DNA from 2 places in the Sutcliffiella sp. NC1 genome. Region 2 is predicted to be linked to the other one. Evidence: a T-box and tRNA genes for the amino acid it is inferred to sense, from the RefSeq annotation. Region 2 holds a T-box; the other holds one or more tRNA genes.
The links. The T-box of region 2 lies ahead of thrS (threonine--tRNA ligase). A T-box ahead of a tRNA ligase gene usually reads a tRNA of that ligase, here a tRNA-Thr.

Region 1 (10,174 bases), 1.8 Mb from region 2:
CCGTAGTCAAGAGGGAAACAGCCCAGACCGCCAGCTAAGGTCCCAAAGTATACGTTAAGTGGAAAAGGATGTGGAGTTGCTTAGACAACCAGGATGTTGGCTTAGAAGCAGCCACCATTTAAAGAGTGCGTAATAGCTCACTGGTCGAGTGACTCTGCGCCGAAAATGTACCGGGGCTAAACGTATCACCGAAGCTGCGGACTGTTCTTACGAACAGTGGTAGGAGAGCGTTCTAAGGGCGTTGAAGCTAGACCGTAAGGACTGGTGGAGCGCTTAGAAGTGAGAATGCCGGTATGAGTAGCGAAAGAAGGGTGAGAATCCCTTCCACCGAATGCCTAAGGTTTCCTGAGGAAGGCTCGTCCGCTCAGGGTTAGTCGGGACCTAAGCCGAGGCCGAAAGGCGTAGGCGATGGATAACAGGTTGATATTCCTGTACCACCTCATTCCGTTTGAGCGATGGAGGGACGCAGGAGGATAGGGTAAGCGCACTGTTGGATATGTGCGTCCAAGCAGTTAGGCTGGATAAGTAGGCAAATCCGCTTATCCTAAAGGCTGAGCTGTGATGGCGAGGGAAATATAGTACCGAAGTTCCTGATTCCACACTGCCAAGAAAAGCTTCTAGCGAGGAATATGGTGCCCGTACCGCAAACCGACACAGGTAGGCGAGGAGAGAATCCTAAGGTGAGCGAGAGAACTCTGGTTAAGGAACTCGGCAAAATGACCCCGTAACTTCGGGAGAAGGGGTGCTCTGTTAGGGTGTTAAAGCCCGAGAGAGCCGCAGTGAATAGGCCCAGGCGACTGTTTAGCAAAAACACAGGTCTCTGCGAAGCCGTAAGGCGAAGTATAGGGGCTGACGCCTGCCCGGTGCTGGAAGGTTAAGGGGAAAGGTTAGCGCCTCGGCGCGAAGCTTTGAACCGAAGCCCCAGTAAACGGCGGCCGTAACTATAACGGTCCTAAGGTAGCGAAATTCCTTGTCGGGTAAGTTCCGACCCGCACGAAAGGCGTAACGATCTGGGCACTGTCTCAACCAGAGACTCGGTGAAATTATAGTACCTGTGAAGATGCAGGTTACCCGCGACAGGACGGAAAGACCCCGTGGAGCTTTACTGTAGCCTGATATTGAATTTTGGTACAGCTTGTACAGGATAGGTAGGAGCCTGAGAAGCCGGAGCGCTAGCTTCGGTGGAGGCGTCGGTGGGATACTACCCTGGCTGTATTGAAATTCTAACCCGCGAGCCTTATCGGCTCGGGAGACAGTGTCAGGTGGGCAGTTTGACTGGGGCGGTCGCCTCCTAAAGAGTAACGGAGGCGCCCAAAGGTTCCCTCAGAATGGTTGGAAATCATTCGTAGAGTGTAAAGGCACAAGGGAGCTTGACTGCGAGACCTACAAGTCGAGCAGGGACGAAAGTCGGGCTTAGTGATCCGGTGGTTCCGCATGGAAGGGCCATCGCTCAACGGATAAAAGCTACCCCGGGGATAACAGGCTTATCTCCCCCAAGAGTCCACATCGACGGGGAGGTTTGGCACCTCGATGTCGGCTCATCGCATCCTGGGGCTGTAGTCGGTCCCAAGGGTTGGGCTGTTCGCCCATTAAAGCGGTACGCGAGCTGGGTTCAGAACGTCGTGAGACAGTTCGGTCCCTATCCGTCGTGGGCGTAGGAAATTTGAGAGGAGCTGTCCTTAGTACGAGAGGACCGGGATGGACGCACCGCTGGTGTACCAGTTGTCTTGCCAAAGGCATAGCTGGGTAGCTACGTGCGGACGGGATAAGTGCTGAAAGCATCTAAGCATGAAGCCCCCCTCAAGATGAGATTTCCTTTAGCATTATGCTAGTAAGATCCCTGAAAGATGATCAGGTTGATAGGTTCGAGGTGGAAGCGTGGCGACACGTGTAGCTGACGAATACTAATCGATCGAGGACTTAACCAATGTATATGAACGATACGAACTATCTTGATGAAAATATTATCTAGTTTTGAAAGAATAAAAAAACACTTGATTTTTTATGAAAAGTGAATATAATTATTCTTGTCACTTAATAATAGTCTGGTAATGATGGCGAAGAGGTCACACCCGTTCCCATACCGAACACGGAAGTTAAGCTCTTCAGCGCCGATGGTAGTTGGGGGCTGTCCCCCTGCGAGAGTAGGACGTTGCCAGGCTGTTATAACGGAGGATTAGCTCAGCTGGGAGAGCACCTGCCTTACAAGCAGGGGGTCGGCGGTTCGATCCCGTCATCCTCCACCATTATTATTTAACTAAACTAAATATGCCGGTGTAGCTCAGTTGGTAGAGCACGATCGAATACGCTTCGAAGGAATCACTTCAGCGCACAAATCGAGCTGCTACTTGAATAATCTTTCTGAGATTTGGGTGACGGCTATTAAAAAGAAGTAATGGTTTTAAATGCAAATTATATATGCCGGTGTAGCTCAGTTGGTAGAGCAACTGACTTGTAATCAGTAGGTCGTGGGTTCGACTCCTATCGCCGGCACCATTTATTAAGTGCCATTAGCTCAGTCGGTAGAGCACGTCGGAATTTGCTACGAAGCATAAGCTTCAGCGTACATGCCGAGCTGCTACTTGAATTAACATCCTGAGGCATGGACGTCTAAAGGAAACACTTCTTCGAATAGTATCATGCTTACAGTTGTATTAGACTTTAGGCAGAATAATAATTAAGTGCCATTAGCTCAGTCGGTAGAGCATCTGACTTTTAATCAGAGGGTCGAAGGTTCGAGTCCTTCATGGCACACCATCTACGCGGGTGTGGCGGAATTGGCAGACGCGCTAGACTTAGGATCTAGTGTCTTTGACGTGGGGGTTCGAGTCCCTTCACCCGCATAAGTAAATATTAGCGGAAGTAGTTCAGTGGTAGAACACCACCTTGCCAAGGTGGGGGTCGCGGGTTCGAATCCCGTCTTCCGCTCCACGAAAGTTGCCGGGGTGGCGGAACTGGCAGACGCACAGGACTTAAAATCCTGCGGTAGGTGACTACCGTACCGGTTCGATTCCGGTCCTCGGCACCATTTTTAAAAATAAGAATAGCGCCCGTAGCTCAATTGGATAGAGCGTTTGACTACGGATCAAAAGGTTAGGGGTTCGAGTCCTCTCGGGCGCGCCATTCACGGGAAGTAGCTCAGCTTGGTAGAGCACTTGGTTTGGGACCAAGGGGTCGCAGGTTCAAATCCTGTCTTCCCGACCAGATAACATTGTAATTGATTTAACTCATGGGGCCTTAGCTCAGCTGGGAGAGCGCCTGCCTTGCACGCAGGAGGTCAGCGGTTCGATCCCGCTAGGCTCCACTTATCTTTAATAAAATACTTTGGCGGTGTAGCTCAGCTGGCTAGAGCGTACGGTTCATACCCGTGAGGTCGTGGGTTCGACTCCCTCCGCCGCTACCAAAGGACCTTTAGCTCAGTTGGTTAGAGCAGACGGCTCATAACCGTCCGGTCGTAGGTTCGAGTCCTACAAGGTCCACCATGTATCATTCATAATTCGGAGGAATACCCAAGTCCGGCTGAAGGGATCGGTCTTGAAAACCGACAGGGGTGTTAAAGCCCGCGGGGGTTCGAATCCCTCTTCCTCCGCCATATTATATTTATCATTCAAGAAATTATATCGTTCGAATGATGAAAAATGGCTACTTTAGAAAAAGAATATGTAGTAATTTTTATCGTCGCGGGGTGGAGCAGTCCGGTAGCTCGTCGGGCTCATAACCCGAAGGTCGCAGGTTCAAATCCTGTCCCCGCAACCAGGTCCCGTGGTGTAGCGGTTAACATGCCTGCCTGTCACGCAGGAGATCGCGGGTTCGATTCCCGTCGGGACCGCCATTATAAAAATTAATATTTAGGCTCGGTAGCTCAGTCGGTAGAGCAACGAGCAAAGCATCATCGAAATTACTACGAGTTGTACTCGTCGAGAGGCTTCTTGAATAGTCTTCCTGAGACGAGGACAATGGATACGAAAGACAAAGTTTAGGCCCGAAAATATTAAATGGCTCGGTAGCTCAGTCGGTAGAGCAATGGACTGAAAATCCATGTGTCGGCGGTTCGATTCCGTCCCGAGCCACCATTTAAATTATTATTATAAATCTTAAATGCCGGTGTAGCTCAGTTGGTAGAGCAACTGACTTGTAATCAGTAGGTCGTGGGTTCGACTCCTATCGCCGGCACCATCAATATTTTTTGTACATTACCATGGCGGTTGTGGCGAAGTGGTTAACGCACCAGATTGTGGCTCTGGCACTCGTGGGTTCGATTCCCATCAATCGCCCTTTATGCGGGTGTAGTTTAATGGTAAAACCTCAGCCTTCCAAGCTGATGTCGTGGGTTCGATTCCCATCACCCGCTCCATTTAGGGGCCTATAGCTCAGCTGGTTAGAGCGCACGCCTGATAAGCGTGAGGTCGATGGTTCGAGTCCATTTAGGCCCACCATATTTTATTCCACCATAGCTCAGCGGTAGAGCATTCGGCTGTTAACCGAAGGGTCGTAGGTTCGAATCCTACTGGTGGAGCCATTTGGAGAAGTACTCAAGTGGCTGAAGAGGCGCCCCTGCTAAGGGTGTAGGTCGGGTAACCGGCGCGAGGGTTCAAATCCCTCCTTCTCCGCCAGCTATATGAAATTTGGCCCGTTGGTCAAGCGGTTAAGACACCGCCCTTTCACGGCGGTAACACGGGTTCGAATCCCGTACGGGTCATCTAAACAGTAGTCTATAAGACTACTGTTTTTTCTTTTGCTAGGAAACTAAAAAAATTGTAACTTTGTAGTGAACAGTATAACCTATTTGTCTCTTCTAGGACGAGCGCATAAACCAACTGCAAATTTTCTGTTACGTCCATATGACATAGCAACTCGAATTATCCTAGTTACCACTGCATTTCGTTTCCTCTTTCCCTTTGTTTAAAATGGTTGATTCTATCCATATTTCTATAGTTTGTTATAATAAATATAGTTACACAACTAGATCGACATCTTACTCTTTTAAGTAGGAAGTGAATTTAAGATGTTACCTTTTAATCTATCAAAACAGCTAGAACTCTCCGAAATTAATATGGTTACCTCACGATTACGTGCCCTTCAACAAATATCTAATAACGAATTAGGTGTAAATATTACTCAATTTGGCAATGCAACTGCCTTTTCAATTAATGGTATACCTGGTCCAGCTTACAATACAGTGAAAGGATTAACAGATGCAGAAGAACATCTTTTAGATGAAATCTTTTTCCATTATGCCGCGAAAAAAATTCCAATACAACTAGAGATAGTACCTGGACATGTAAGCTCACGACTGTTATCCAAACTTCCAAACTACGGAGTTTCTCACAAAGATTTTCATACTACATTGTTTAGTTCTGGGTCAAAGCCAACTATTCATAAGTTAAATAGCCATGTAAACATTACTGAATTAACCGTTGAACAGTTTCATCTATATGGAGAAATTTATGTAAAAGCTTTTAACATGCCAACTTCTTTTAAAGAAGCAGTAAGTGGAAACAACATAATATTGCATGGTTTAGAAGGTTGGAAATTTTATTTGGCCACTATTGAAGAAAAGCCAGTCGGAGTAGGAGTATTACATATACATCATCATGTTGCAACTTTAGCTGTAGCCGCTACACTTCCAGAAAAGCGTGATAAGGGTATACATACTAGCTTAATATATGAACGCATATATGATGCTTTAGGTAGTGGTGCTCAATTAATATGTGGACAAGCTAAGTATGGAAGTGTTAGCCATTATAATATGCACAAGTTGGGCTTACAAGTAGCTTATACGAAAGCTCTATGGTCCTAATATAAAAATAATGTACTATCCTTCCATCTAAGTATCGTTTGGAGAAAGTATAAGATAATACAACACCTAACATTTATACAAGAATCTTAATTTTATGGTTTACTTTTATATATAGTATGTAAATGCAAAAAGCTCGTTTATTACGAGCTTTTTTTTTGCAAGTAAATTAAGAAAATGGTGGCATTAAGTTTTCACAGTATAAAAATAGGTCAAAATATACAATAAGAAACTATTATTCCACAAAAATTTTTCCATTTAACATAAAAACATATCGACAGGTTTCTACAAAATGCTACTCGTTTGTGAAATTTGTGAAAACGTTAGCACGAGTAATAAAAAAATGTGTTCGTTCTAGTAGAAGCATTGAAAGCGGTTAATTTCTTCTGCAGCTTTCGACAATAATTTTATTATTTAAAATTTTGTAAAAACATGTCTACAAAAATAATTATACAGTTGTCAGAAAACTATTTATCATAATTAGTAGGAAACATTATGAAGGAAGGGTGAAGAAATGCTTGTCGCTACTCCAACAGATTATCAGTTGCACTTATTTCATGAAGGAACATACTACAAAAGCTTTGAATTGTTTGGTTCACACATTGTAAAGAAAAGAAGAAAGTTAGTAGGTACTAGATTTACTGTTTGGGCACCAAATGCTAAAAATGTTAGATTGATTGGTTCCTTCAACAATTGGAATGGATCTAGTAATGAATTAGAAAGGTTGAATAAGGAAGGTGTTTGGACAATACTCATTCCAGATGAGGACTTGAGTGGACATCTTTATAAGTACGAAATAGTCACACAAACTGGTGAGATTTTACATAAAGCAGATCCGTACGCTTTTTATTCAGAAGTGCGACCAAATACTGCCTCTATCGTCTATCCATTAAACGGCTATAAATGGAAGGATGCAAATTGGCGACGTAAGAAAAAAAGACAATCTATATATGAAAAGCCATTGTTTATATATGAGCTACATCTTGCATCTTGGAAAAAGAAACAAGATGGTTCTTTGTATAATTACGAGGAATTGGCAGATGAATTAATACCGTACGTTAAAGAAATGGGTTATACCCACATAGAATTATTACCATTAGTTGAACATCCATATGATCGTTCGTGGGGATATCAAGGTACTGGCTATTACTCTGCAACAAGTCGGTATGGAACTCCACATGAACTGATGATGTTTATTGATAAATGTCATCAAGAAGATATAGGAGTCATTCTTGATTGGGTTCCAGGGCATTTTTGTAAAGATGCACATGGATTATATATGTTTGATGGTACTCCAACATTTGAATATGCTGCATATAACGATAGAGAAAATGAGGTATGGGGAACAGCAAATTTTGATTTAGGAAAAACGGAGGTTCAGAGCTTTCTAATCTCCAATGCGATCTTTTGGATGGAATATTTCCATGTAGATGGCTTCCGTGTGGATGCAGTAGCAAATATGCTGTTTTGGCCTAATTCGGATGAGCTCCATGCAAATCCTTTTGCGATAAATTTTTTAAAGAAATTAAATGAAGCAGTATATGAATTTGATTATAGTGCGTTAATGATTGCTGAAGATTCAACAGATTGGCCCCTAGTAACAAAACCAACCTCTGTTGATGGATTAGGTTTTAATTATAAGTGGAATATGGGTTGGATGAACGACATGTTATCTTACATGATTCTATCGCCTGAACAACGTAGAAATCATCATAATAAAGTCACTTTTTCCCTCCTTTATGCATTTTCAGAAAACTTTATTTTACCCTTATCTCACGATGAAGTAGTTCATGGTAAACGATCTTTACTAAATAAAATGCCAGGTGACTACAGTGAGAAATTTGATCAATTAAGGCTTTTTTATGGATATTATATGACTCACCCTGGCAAAAAATTATTATTTATGGGAAGCGAGTTCGGTCAATGGGATGAATGGAAAGACCAAGATCAATTAGATTGGGTGTTAATGGACGAATTTAATACCCATAAACAGATGCAAATATTTATGAAAGATTTAATTAAAACATATACTGAAACACCAGCTTTGTTTGAGAAAGACCATGAGCAAGATGGCTTTGAATGGATTGATGCTAATAACTCTGATCAAAGTATTTTTAGTTTTATACGTAAAGGAAAAAAAGATGATGAATTTGTCATTATTTTATGTAATTTCACGAAAGAGCAATACGTAGATTATAAAATTGGAGTTCCTGAACTTACTAACTACGAAGAATTTTTCACTAGTAGTCGAAGTGAGTATGGAGGTTCGAGTAGTTTACAAAGCAAAGAATCATCTTCAGTAGAAGGAGAATATCATGGAAAGCCGTATCATATGTTGGTCGATATTGCACCATTTGGTTTTAGTATGTGGAGGCCGAAGAGAAGACGATGGGAGAGAGGGAATTCATGAAAATGAAAAAAAGTTGTGTAGCAATGTTGTTAGCGGGTGGAAAGGGCAGTCGTTTGAGCTCACTAACAAAACAAATAGCAAAACCTGCAGTTCCGTTTGGTGGAAAATACCGTATTATCGATTTTACGCTAAGTAATTGTACAAATTCTGGAATCGATACGGTTGGCATATTAACGCAATATCAACCTTTAGAGCTCCATTCCTATATTGGAATTGGAAGTGCATGGGATCTTGACCGACGAAATGGTGGGGTAACTGTTCTTCCCCCATACAGTGAATCAGCAGGAGTGAAATGGTATACAGGTACTGCTAGTGCAATATATCAAAATATGAATTACTTAAAGCAGTATGATCCTGAGTACGTTTTAATATTATCAGGAGATCATATTTACAAAATGGATTATGCAGAAATGCTTGATTTCCATATAGAAAAAAATGCAGATGTATCAATATCTGTTATAGAGGTTCCATGGGAAGAAGCGAGTCGTTTTGGAATTATGAATACGAATGATCAACAAGAGGTTATTGAATTTGATGAGAAGCCAGCACAACCGAAAAGCAATTTAGCTTCAATGGGGATATATATATTTAAGTGGTCGATTTTAAAAGAATATTTAGAAATGGATGACCGGAATCCAGAATCTAGTCATGACTTCGGAAAAGACGTTATCCCACTGCTACTTGAAGAAAAAAAGAAATTAGTTGCCTATCCTTTTAAAGGGTACTGGAAAGATGTAGGTACTGTTAAAAGCTTATGGGAAGCTAATATGGATTTGTTAGAAGATGGCTGTGGACTGAATTTATTTGACCACGATTGGCGTATTTATTCCGTTAATCCTAATCAGCCCCCGCAATTTATTGCTTCATATGCCGAAGTAAATGATTCTTTAGTAAATGAAGGCTGTTTTATTGAAGGTAAAGTAGATCATTCCGTACTATTTCAAGGGGTAACGCTTGGGAAAAATAGTATTGTACGCTCATCGGTGATTATGCCAGATGCGCAAATAGGGGAAAACGTTTATATAGAACGTGCAATTATTCCTAGTGGGTTAGTCATTCCAGATGGAACAGTTGTAGCACCAGAAAAATACGAAGAAGAAATTATTTTAGTTACGGAAGAATTAGTAGAAGAAGGAATTACAAAAGTTTCAAAGCTAACTTAATTTGACTGTATAGGGGGATGTGGAATGAATCAATCAATGTTAGGGATTATAGATGCAACTGCACAGAAAGAAGAAATTCAAGATTTAACAAGTAACCGCTCATTAGCGGCGGTTCCAATTGGAGGACGGTACCGTTTAATCGATTTTGTTTTATCCAATATGGTGAATTCTGGGATACAAAGTGTTGCGATATTTCCTCGCTATCAATATCGCTCTTTAATGGACCATCTTGGGTCAGGAAAAGAATGGGATTTAAATAGAAAAAGAGATGGACTATTCTTTTTTCCAAGTTCTGAAAAGGAATTATTAAATGGAGTAGGTTCATTTCATCAGTTCAGATCGAATATTGACTTCTTTCTAAGAAGTAAGCAAAAATACGTTCTCATTACGAATAGTCATACAGTTTGTAATATTGATTATAAGAAAATATTAGAGCGTCATCTGGAAAATCAATGTGATATTACGCAAGTGAATCAAAAAGGGAAAATGTTAGATATGTTCATACTTGAAAAAGATTTACTAATTAAACTGTTCTCTAATAAAGATTCAGGTTATCGAAATATTATGGATGTAGTAAAGGATCATAATCATAATTTAACAGTATGTGATTATGAGCATAACGGATATGTTGCAGTAGTAGATTCTATATCAAACTATTATTCTCACAGTCTCTCTCTATTAAATCCTAACATTTGGAAAGAATTGTTTCTACGTAATCGTCCAATTTATACGAAAGTAAAGGATGAGGCTCCAACTAAATATTCGAAAGATGCATATGTGAAAAATTCCTTAATTGCAAATGGC
Region 2 (10,174 bases):
ATTATTTAACCTACCTGATACTATTAACATTTCATTTATTATATCAGATGAAATTATAGAATAAAGTCCATTATTTTTTTCTTATACAATCTAATAATACATACCCACCTATTAGACCGGTTATCGTGGTTATATTCGTATTAGCTAGCAATACGAGTTCTGAATAGAATAAGATATATTGTCCACCAGAAGTTAAAGCAATAAGCGGTACAAATGAAATGTAGAGAGCTGGTAAACAAATTCCGAGAAATTTAGGAACATTGAATGTCCATCTACTTCCTTCTTTTATTTCCTTAACCCACTTTGAAGCACGGAGCAAAATTCCAACTAAGACAGGAAAACATGTGAAAAAAACAGCATACGGAACGAGATTATAAGTACTATTTCCTACCTCACGTAAATTTACTTGAATTTGATGTCCGATGTATAAAATAACACCAAAGAGTACGGTCCAACCTAGATAGGTTATAAATTTTTTCATCTTTACCTCCAGCTAAATGTAATAGCTTCCTTAATATATATACGGACATCTATTCGAAAAGTTTCCTTTTATTTGTAGTTCTTTCTAGTTATCTATCATTACGAGCATGTCTTTTCATGGAAGCGTTAATTATTAGTATAAATCCGAAACCAATCATAACACTCTCCATAAGCAATACGATCCAGGAACTTAAAGTAAAGGCAAAAGACAGGATAAAAAATAGGATTCCGCTTAATAGAATTAATGATAATCCCATAATAAATGAAGTTTTTTCTGGTAGTTGCTTTATTTTATTTAGCATTAATTACGCTCCTTTTTAATAAAGCTAAAATAATTTAAAATTGTAACCCATCCATATTGTACCATGGATTTTTAATCCTACATAAAAAAGCGTTAGGCTATGGCCCAACGCACCCAAACTTCTCGTTTATTTTAATTGCATTACAATATCTTTTAAATCATCCAATGAGAATTCTCCCTGAAATGTTACTTCATAAATATAGCCATTTTTTTCACCTAATAAGAAAAAGTCGTCATAATATTTATCTTCATAGTATTCCCAGTTAAAACCGTTAAGCTCAAATGTCTCAGATAGAACTGGAGGTTCCCATGGATTTCTAGGGTCTGGATTTTCAACCATTCGTGAGTTATGAGGAAACAAACCGTTTTTATATTCTAATAAATATATTACATTATTGGTATCACTATTATCTGAATAATAAAGATTAACACCAGGTCCGTGCTCTTCTAAATATGAAACGAAAGAAAGTGTGTATTGTTGCTCCAATTCTTGTAAGCCTAAAATATTTGGCACTAACCTTTGCACATTTTTAAATGCCATTTCTGTTTCTTCCGGATCAGACTTAGCATTTAATATTAAACTTTGATCGGGGTGAATAACTGGTTCTTCCTTTTTAAATAGTAGATACCCTGGTATATTCGTTTGATTTTTGTACACTACACCTTTTGCTGCAATGTATTCATTTTTATCTTTATCCTTTACTGAATAGATCGAGCGCCCAGGTGGGATTTCGTTTGAATCGCCATCTTTTTTAAAATTCCAATCTCCTATTCTTTTTACTTCTCCCATTATTTCCCCTAACTGATCTTCTGTAATTTCTTCGTCTGTTTTTTTATAGTAGTAGTTATTAAATATTATGTACGGATAGGACTTAATAGCGTTATGTGCAACTATATTTTCTTTTATTTCTTTAGAGGTATTTATATTTGCATCAACATCTTTGGCGTCAGAGTTGGAACTTCCGTTAGACTTTATTAACGCAGAATTTTCATGCTCAACTACATCTTTATTGTTCACCATATTAAAAGTAAAGGTTACTAGTGATGCAGTAATTGAAAAAAGAACGATAAATGATACAATCGGTTTCATTTTATAATAAAACTTAACACTTTGATTACCGTCTATTCTTTTACGAACTTTATTTTTTGAGGATTCACTGAAATGAGTATTTTCATAAATAGTATTGTTCAATATTGATTTAAGATTGTTTAAATCTTTTCTCATACTCTTCTTCCTCCTCCAAAAGTTTATCATATAACATCTTTTTCCCTCTTCTTAACCTCGACTTAATTGTTTCTATGTTTAACCCTGTTAACGAATGTATTTCCCTAATTTTTAATTGTTCATAGTAATATAGAATAATAATTTCACGATATTTTAACGGTAACTCAAAAATGAGCGCAGCAAGTTCCTCTTCTTCGTTCTTTTTCACCACTTCTTCCTCTACGGTTAAATTAGATTTAAAATAGGACATAAACTTATCTATTTGCACGATATTTTGTAACCATTTCGTTTTTAATAAGTCTTTACATTTATTAATAGTAATTCTATATAACCATGTCTTGTATGAACTTTCTTCTCTAAATCCGTCTAGTTTTATGTAACAAGTGATAAACACTTCTTGGGTTATATCTTCGGCCATATCCCAATTTTTTGTATACGAATATGCAAGACGCTTTATACTGTCTCCATACTCATCCATTAAAAGCTCGAGGAGTTCTCTATTTTCATTTTCTCGATAACCATCTTTCGGTTTCATCTTTTAGCCCCCATGTTAACATCTAAGTTTTAGACGACTGTATAGTAATAAATGTTGCATACTGAATAATAATTCTTTTATTGCAACAAAAATTGCGTTAATCTTCCATAGACTAACGCATTAGTAGTTTCCTATTTTACACCCTTACTCAAATGTTCATGTATAAGCTTCCATTCACCGTTACAGTTTATGAATATATTAGTAGCTCGTCCGCTCCCAGAAACAAACTTACCATTGTGGTAGCCTTCATAATGATAGGTGTATAAACAAGTAGCTGAACTATCTGAAGTTGCAATCCATGTTACATCCTTCGCGGTATACACTTCTTCTTTAATCGTATCCCAAGCATTTTCAAAGTATTGTTGGATTTCGGTCATGGAAGCGCATGTTTTATTTGTAAACCAAAAAACTGCTTGGTCATGAAGGTGTGTTTTTACGTTATTGAAGTCATGAGTGTTGGTAGCTTCTATGTATTGTTTTAATGCTTGCTTGTAACTCATTCTTATATCACCCTTTCATTTTTTTAACAAAAGCATAGCTCTCCTATATGCTAAGTACAAGTATAAAATTGTGCTATATACAATGAAACCAACGATGTATATAACAGCTCGTACCGTTGGATCATAAGTCATTTCCCCGCCTCCATGTGCTTCATTATGCCATTTAAGTTGAGAGTGAAAGGACCAAATAGCTAGTACAGCAATGACTAACATTAGAAAAACTGGCACCGCCTTTTTTTGTAGCCCAATGCTTATTAAACTATCTTTAAAGGCATGCTGGAAATTCCAGTCCTTTTTAAAATCGACATTTTCTATTTTTCTAGTAGGTGTAAAAAAATAGATCATTAGTCCTCCCCAAACGAGTCCAAAAATAAATATTGCTGATAACTGCATGGAACCCACTCTCCCATTTTTATTATTTACATGTGAAAAGCGTTAATCCTAAAGGAATAACGCTATCTACAACATTAATTAATTGGTAAGTTCAACTGCCAAGATACACCATACTTGTCATTAATCCATCCAAATTTTTGACTAAACCCGTAATCACCAAGTGGCATTAAAGGTGCTCCTCCGTCTATTAATTTCTCATAAAGCTCATCGATTTCTTGTTCCGAATCACATGTGAGGAAAATCGAAAAGGAAGGAGTAAACGAAAAGTCATGTTTAATATTGCTATCGATACACATAAATTCTTGCCCTTTTAACGAAAAAGATGCTTGCATGACACTTCCTTCATCTCCTGGTTGGTTTGCACCGTACCGGGTGATGCTTGTAATTTCGGAATCCTCTATTAAAGAAGTGTACAAATTCATTGCTTCTTCCGCTTGCCCTTGAAACATTAAAAAGGGAGTAACTTTTTGCATATTTTCAGCTCCTAATTCTTATATTGACTTCATTATACTAAACTTTTGCGGAGATTCCATTTCCATTAATACTACGTTCTTTTATCTGTTCTAAAAGCGTCTTAATAAATATATCGTGATCAACACTTTTCGATTGTTTATGACCATATTCCCTAACACTAACAGTATTTCTTTCTACTTCCTTGTCCCCTACTACTAACATATATGGCACCTTCTGTAACTGTGTAGTTCTTAGTTTATATCCTAACTTTTCATTACTTTCATCAAGCTTCACCCTTATCCCTAATTGTTTCAATTGGGACTGTAGCTTTAAGCAGTATTCTAGATGAACATGTGAAACTGGGATTAATTGTACTTGTATAGGTGCTAACCATACAGGAAATGCACCTGCAAAATGTTCAATTAGAATACCAAAGAATCGATCAATCGAGCCAAAAATCGCACGGTGTATAACAACTGGGCGGACTTTTTCATTATTAGCATTAATAAAATTTAAATCAAATTTTTCTGGCATTTGAAAATCTAGTTGGATTGTGCCACATTGATGACTTCTTTTAAGAGCATCTTTAATGTGAAAATCAATTTTCGGTCCGTAAAATGCTCCATCCCCTTCGTTTAATTGATAATTGACTCCTAAAGTTTCTAAAACATTTTTTAATGCTGCTTCCGATAGATCCCATAAATTGTCATCACCTAGAGAATCTTCCGGTCTAGTAGATAGTTCCACAGAAAAATCAAACCCGAAAGTACGATACACTTTGTCAATCAGAGAAAAGACTTTTTTAATTTCGTCTTCGATTTGATCCTCTCGTACAAAAATGTGGGCATCATCCTGGCAAAATGTACGAACTCGGAGTAGTCCATTTAATGCACCGCTATATTCATGACGGTGAACTTGACCAAATTCCGCCATTCGAATCGGTAAATCACGATAAGAATATAAATTATTTTTAAAAATTAACATATGTCCAGGACAATTCATCGGTTTCAATGCAAATTTAGTATGATCAACGTCAGAAAAGTACATATTTTCATGATAGTGTTCCCAATGACCTGACTTCTCCCACATTTGTTGATTCATCATAAATGGAGTACGAACTTCATCGTATTCCGCACCATTTTGAACTTCACGAGAAAATCTTTCTAATTCATTTCGAACGATTTGTCCTTTTGGTAAATAAAATGGCATACCAGGTGCTTCCTCAGAAAACATAAATAACTCCAATTGTTTTCCTAACAAGCGATGGTCACGCTTTGCTGCTTCCTCTAAAAAGTGAAGATGTTCGTCTAATTCTTGCTTTTTTCGAAAAGCAACGCCATAGATTCTTTGGAGAACTTCACCTTCACTATCCCCTCTCCAATATGCTCCAGATACACGAGTTAATTTAAATGCCTTCATAAGTCCAGTAGAAGGAAGATGAGGTCCACGGCAAAGGTCAATAAACTCCCCCTGTTTGTATAAAGTAATTGTTTCACTTTCTGGTATTTCTTTTAATAACTCTAACTTAAAAGGCTCCTCCATTTCTTTAAACAATTTTTCAGCGTTTTCAAAGGAAACATCCATTCTTTTGATTGTTAAGTTTTCGTTCACAATGTTTTGCATTTCCTTTTCGATTGCTATTAAATCGTTTAAACTTAAGCTATTTTCTAGCTTTAAATCATAGTAAAAACCATCATCAATAACAGGTCCTATCCCTAACTTTACACTCCCATACAATCTTTTTACAGCTTGTGCTAAAACATGAGCTGCAGTGTGCCGTAAAACTTGTAACGCTTCGTTTGACTGGAAAGTTAAAATTGTAAGTTCAACATCCCCCTCAAGTTGAAAGGATAAATCAACTAATTGACCATTTACTTTTCCTAATACAGCATTTTTTTGTAACCCTGTGCTAATAGCCCCTGCAACACTATACACTGTACTCCCTTTTGGAAATTCCTTTATATTTCCGTCAGGCAACTTAATTTTCACAACGTTTCCCATTATGGTCACTCCTTTTAAAATAATGTATAAAAAAACACACCCATCCCTATAAAAGGGACGAGTGTGTAAATACCCGTGGTTCCACCCAGCTTCCCATAAGACATAATGCTTATGGCTCTAGTGCTGTAACGTAGCATCGACGATATTGGATACTTGAGTTCCCCAATATAGCTCAAAGGTGGTAAATTATTTTTCCGTTGCTAGGAAGCTCGCACCTTTTTCTTCCCTCTCTGTTAGCCGTAAAAATAATTCATGTCCTTTTCATCGCTTTTATTAAAAAATAAAAAAACAGACTCATCCCTCACAAGGGACGAGTCTGTATTTACCCGTGGTTCCACCCAACTTCCCACAAGACTATAACGCTTATGGCTATGGTGCTGTAACGTAGCATCGACGATATTGGATACTTAGTTCCCCAATACAGCTCGAAGGTGGTAAATTATTTTCCGTCGCTAGGAAGCTCGCACCTTTTTCTTCCCTCTCTGTTAGCCGTAAAAATAATTCATGCCCTTTTCATTGCTTTAGTATTTTGAAAAAATAAAAAACAGACTCATCCCTCACAAGGGACGAGTCTGTTATACCCGTGGTTCCACCCAATTTCCCACAAGACAATATTTATGCTTATGGCTTTGGTGCTGTAACGTAGCATTTCGGTATTGGATACTTTTCATTCCCCAATACAGCTCAAAGGCGGTAAGCTACTATCCTGCGTTAGGAAGATCTCAGCATTTCTTCCCTCTCTGAAAACCGTAAAAGTAACCCATGTCCTAATCCGTGCTTTTTTAATAACTCTTATTTTTGATTTTTATATATATTACAATATATTCCTACATAACACAACTAGTTATTTCAGTTTCTTTTAAAAAATATATTTTCTTCCATATTTCCAAACCACTAACCTGCTAGCTTCGTCTAAAATGGAGGAAGAGGTGAAAATGCAAATGAGTGAATTAAGGCAAATGCCGCTAACAATCGAAAGCTTAGCTAACAAGGAAGATATTATCAATCAATTAATAAATGATTATAGTGACGACATTTTACATTTTGTCTATACATACGTAAAAAATCAAACGGTTGCGGAAGATTTAACACAAGAAGTTCTAATTAAATGCTACGAAAAATTACATACATTTAAACAACAATCCTCCATTAAAACGTGGGCTTTTCGTATTGCAAGTAACCACTGTAAAGATTATTTAAGAAGCTGGCACTATAGAAAAATAACTTTAAACGAAAAAATTCTTGATTTTATTCCATCAAAAGAAAAGCAAGTAGAAGATGCTGTCATTCAAAAGGATGAAGAAACAAGCTTAGTTAATGCAGTGATGACTTTACCAATTAAGTTTAGAGAGGTAATTTTTCTCCACTACTTTGAGGAATTAACCTTATCAGAGATTAGTAACGTTACGGGTGTGAATATAAATACGTTAAAAACGAGACTAAAACGTGCAAAAGAGTTAGTAAAAAGTAAAATTGAAGAGGAGGTATAAAAAATGGATAACCTATTCTCTAACTTAAAGAATTCAATGAAAAAAAATGTCTTTAAAGATTTTTCCTTTTCTAACGAAAGAAAAGTTGCTGTAAAAGAAGCTATAAGAGCAAAACAATCACCCACTCACCTCCATTCATGGAAGGGAGAAACTTTATATTTACTATTTGAATTATTACAGTACGAAGGAAAGTTAGGCTATGACCTTTCTATTCAACTTATCCAACACAACGATCTTACCTTTCAAAACAATGAAGGACAGCTTTATTCCCTTTTACATTTAATTGAGAATAAAGGATTTATAACCTCTGAATGGAAGGGAGGAAAAAAATATTATTCATTAACTTCAAAAGGTCAAAAATGTTTAACATCTTACAAACAGACTAGTCCCAATCAAAAACTATCATTTAAACACTTGCTAGAGGAGGCATCATTATGAGTAAATCTAATTTTGATGACTTCCTCAATAAAGTAACTTCTAAAGTTAAGTCGAAGGAAGCACACGGAATGATAAAAAAGGAGCTCTCCTACCACTTACAAGAGTTAAGTCAATCTTTCCAAAGAAGAGATATCTCAAAGGATGAAGCGGATGAAAAAGCTGTTCAAGAAATGGGAAATCCATTTAACCTAGGGGAAAATCTAAATCGACTTCATCGACCGAAAATGGATTGGCCTTTGTTATTGTTATTTGGGATTATTGCTGCTATTAGCTTTCTTCCAGTAACAGGATGGACGTTCGAGAACGAAGCGATTCCAGACAACTATTTCGTAACACGCCAAGCAATTTGGTTAGCTCTTAGTATACTTGTACTCGTTGCATTTTTGTTTTTGGACTATAGAAAGCTACTCCGTTTTTGGCCTTATCTTTATTGTTTTGGATTTCTTTTACTCCTATATACATATTTTTTTGGTGTTATGAATATGGGGGCAATGAACCATATTGAGGTATCCGGAGTTGTAATAAACTCGACACACTGCACATTATTTTTATTTTTTCTAGCTTGGATAGGTATCCTTTATCGTATAAATACTTTTAAAAGTCGGAAGAAACAAATGTTACTCTTTTTCTTATTTTGGATACCAATCATTTTCTATATGATGCTTCCAAACTTTACATTAACGATAATGTATATTTCTTGTATATGCATCATGTTTTGTTTTTCAAAAGTCCATAAAAATTTAGCAATAAAGATTATCACCACGAATGTTGTTACTGGAACAATCCTCCTTGTTCCAGTTCTTCTAACTCCCCGTGGTAGTCACTTTTTTTCAGAACGGCTTTTGGCATTTTTACACCCTGAAAAGGACCCCAATGGAGGTGGCTGGATTTACTTGGTTTTAAATAATATTTATAGTCAAGCTGGGTGGTTCGGAAATGGATTTACAAACGATTTAACCATTCAAAATTTACCTGCCACCTTTACAGATTTTGTTTTTCCTTATCTTGTTTATTCTTTTGGTTGGGTGTTTGGAATTTTCCTTTGTCTTCTATTATTATTTTTTATAGGAAGAATTTCAACAAACGCATTTAAGACAAAGGATCTACTTGGAAGACTGTTAGTAATTGGGGGCGCGAGCTTGATTTCCGTTCCAACAATTTGGAATATTTTTATGGGACTTGGACTATTGCCAATAGTAAGCTTTTCTCTTCCTTTTATCAGTTATGGAGGAAGTATGTTGCTATTCAATTCGGCTATACTAGGGCTTATTTTAAGTGTGTATCGTAGAAAAGATATAATACAAACTTACTCCTATATAGAATAAAAATCGTAAAACAAAAAGCAGACTATAGAAATTTTAACGGGTTCGGTTTTGAAGTACAAAATTTGAATTAGAAGTGCTTTTCGCACGGTAATTAGCAGACACTTTAACAATGAAATTAGCACGCAAAAAAGCTCGGAGCCAATACGCTTCGAGCTTTTTTATCGTATTACTTTATGGAAGATAAGCCCCCGTTAATTTAAGTGAAAATATTCACAATCATTTCTTATAAAGTTTAATTCCTTAATGTGTAGGAAAAGCGCCGATTGTTGAGGGGTTAATATTACTACTCTTGAATCAAATGGTAGGTTAGTTGAACAACGCCAGAGGAGAAACTTCTTGTATTAACCAATTTCAGATTCAACCTTTGTTTTATATCAATAAACAACGGTCTTCCTTCTCCCAAGACCACAGGATGAACAGATAATCTAAATTCATCAACTAGTCCTAAATCGATAAAAGTTGTGATGAGACTTGCACCTCCGTATAACCAGATGTCTTTACCAGGCTTATTCTTTAATTTATTTACTTCCTCGGGAATATTTTCATTTACAAATATTGCTTTATTGTCATACCCTTTTTGCGTTCTGGAAAACACATATTTCTCCTTACTATGAACCAATTCCCACATTTCTTTTTCAGCATTAGTATCTTCAATCGTGGGAGTATATTGTCCCCATAAATCGTAACTTTTTCTTCCATACAAAATTGTATCAATCTGATTTAGAAAATTAGTAAATCCCATTTCAGGGTCCATTATGCACCAATCAACTTCACCATTTTTCCCTTCAATAAATCCATCTAGAGTAACTGCTAAATCTAAAATAATTTTTCTTGACTTTCCTTCATTGGACATTATATTTCCTCCTTAGTTGTTCGTCATGTCCTTGTCAAAACATTGAAATGGTTCATTTTTTTATCATTATTTACGATAAATATGAACAATTATCATTCTACATATAATAGCCCGATTGCTGAACAAAGATCAATCATGACTTTTCCACTAAACTGCTCCGTTAGTTAAATAAGCCTTTCT

Region 1: it encodes a tRNA-Thr, which carries the amino acid that the T-box ahead of thrS (threonine--tRNA ligase) is inferred to sense. The anticodon was not compared.

What each region holds. Positions count from the first base shown of each region.
Region 1 covers NZ_CP115153.1:3,929,688-3,939,861, reverse strand. The annotation lists rRNA gene O1A01_RS20540 (23S ribosomal RNA) at 1-1,928, shown strand, start outside; rRNA gene rrf (5S ribosomal RNA) at 2,045-2,161, shown strand; tRNA gene O1A01_RS20530 (tRNA-Val) at 2,171-2,246, shown strand; tRNA gene O1A01_RS20525 (tRNA-Thr) at 2,421-2,496, shown strand; tRNA gene O1A01_RS20520 (tRNA-Lys) at 2,682-2,757, shown strand; tRNA gene O1A01_RS20515 (tRNA-Leu) at 2,763-2,843, shown strand; tRNA gene O1A01_RS20510 (tRNA-Gly) at 2,857-2,931, shown strand; tRNA gene O1A01_RS20505 (tRNA-Leu) at 2,940-3,028, shown strand; tRNA gene O1A01_RS20500 (tRNA-Arg) at 3,047-3,123, shown strand; tRNA gene O1A01_RS20495 (tRNA-Pro) at 3,128-3,204, shown strand; tRNA gene O1A01_RS20490 (tRNA-Ala) at 3,232-3,304, shown strand; tRNA gene O1A01_RS20485 (tRNA-Met) at 3,327-3,403, shown strand; tRNA gene O1A01_RS20480 (tRNA-Ile) at 3,406-3,482, shown strand; tRNA gene O1A01_RS20475 (tRNA-Ser) at 3,500-3,592, shown strand; tRNA gene O1A01_RS20470 (tRNA-Met) at 3,680-3,756, shown strand; tRNA gene O1A01_RS20465 (tRNA-Asp) at 3,757-3,832, shown strand; tRNA gene O1A01_RS20460 (tRNA-Phe) at 3,998-4,073, shown strand; tRNA gene O1A01_RS20455 (tRNA-Thr) at 4,101-4,176, shown strand; tRNA gene O1A01_RS20450 (tRNA-His) at 4,202-4,274, shown strand; tRNA gene O1A01_RS20445 (tRNA-Gly) at 4,281-4,354, shown strand; tRNA gene O1A01_RS20440 (tRNA-Ile) at 4,360-4,436, shown strand; tRNA gene O1A01_RS20435 (tRNA-Asn) at 4,445-4,519, shown strand; tRNA gene O1A01_RS20430 (tRNA-Ser) at 4,523-4,613, shown strand; tRNA gene O1A01_RS20425 (tRNA-Glu) at 4,628-4,699, shown strand; gene O1A01_RS20420 (GNAT family protein) at 5,006-5,800, shown strand; gene glgB (1,4-alpha-glucan branching protein GlgB) at 6,312-8,207, shown strand; gene O1A01_RS20410 (glucose-1-phosphate adenylyltransferase) at 8,204-9,370, shown strand; gene O1A01_RS20405 (GlgC family sugar phosphate nucleotidyltransferase) at 9,395-10,174, shown strand, end outside.
Region 2 covers NZ_CP115153.1:2,129,968-2,140,141, reverse strand. The annotation lists gene O1A01_RS11140 (hypothetical protein) at 1-2, opposite strand, end outside; gene O1A01_RS11135 (hypothetical protein) at 71-481, opposite strand; gene O1A01_RS11130 (hypothetical protein) at 570-782, opposite strand; gene O1A01_RS11125 (hypothetical protein) at 909-2,006, opposite strand; gene O1A01_RS11120 (sigma-70 family RNA polymerase sigma factor) at 1,981-2,541, opposite strand; gene O1A01_RS11115 (YybH family protein) at 2,673-3,041, opposite strand; gene O1A01_RS11110 (hypothetical protein) at 3,057-3,434, opposite strand; gene O1A01_RS11105 (VOC family protein) at 3,509-3,907, opposite strand; gene thrS (threonine--tRNA ligase) at 3,945-5,888, opposite strand; T-box leader at 5,939-6,162, opposite strand; T-box leader at 6,192-6,414, opposite strand; T-box leader at 6,448-6,672, opposite strand; gene O1A01_RS11095 (sigma-70 family RNA polymerase sigma factor) at 6,830-7,378, shown strand; gene O1A01_RS11090 (PadR family transcriptional regulator) at 7,382-7,816, shown strand; gene O1A01_RS11085 (FtsW/RodA/SpoVE family cell cycle protein) at 7,813-9,141, shown strand; gene O1A01_RS11080 (dihydrofolate reductase family protein) at 9,425-9,994, opposite strand.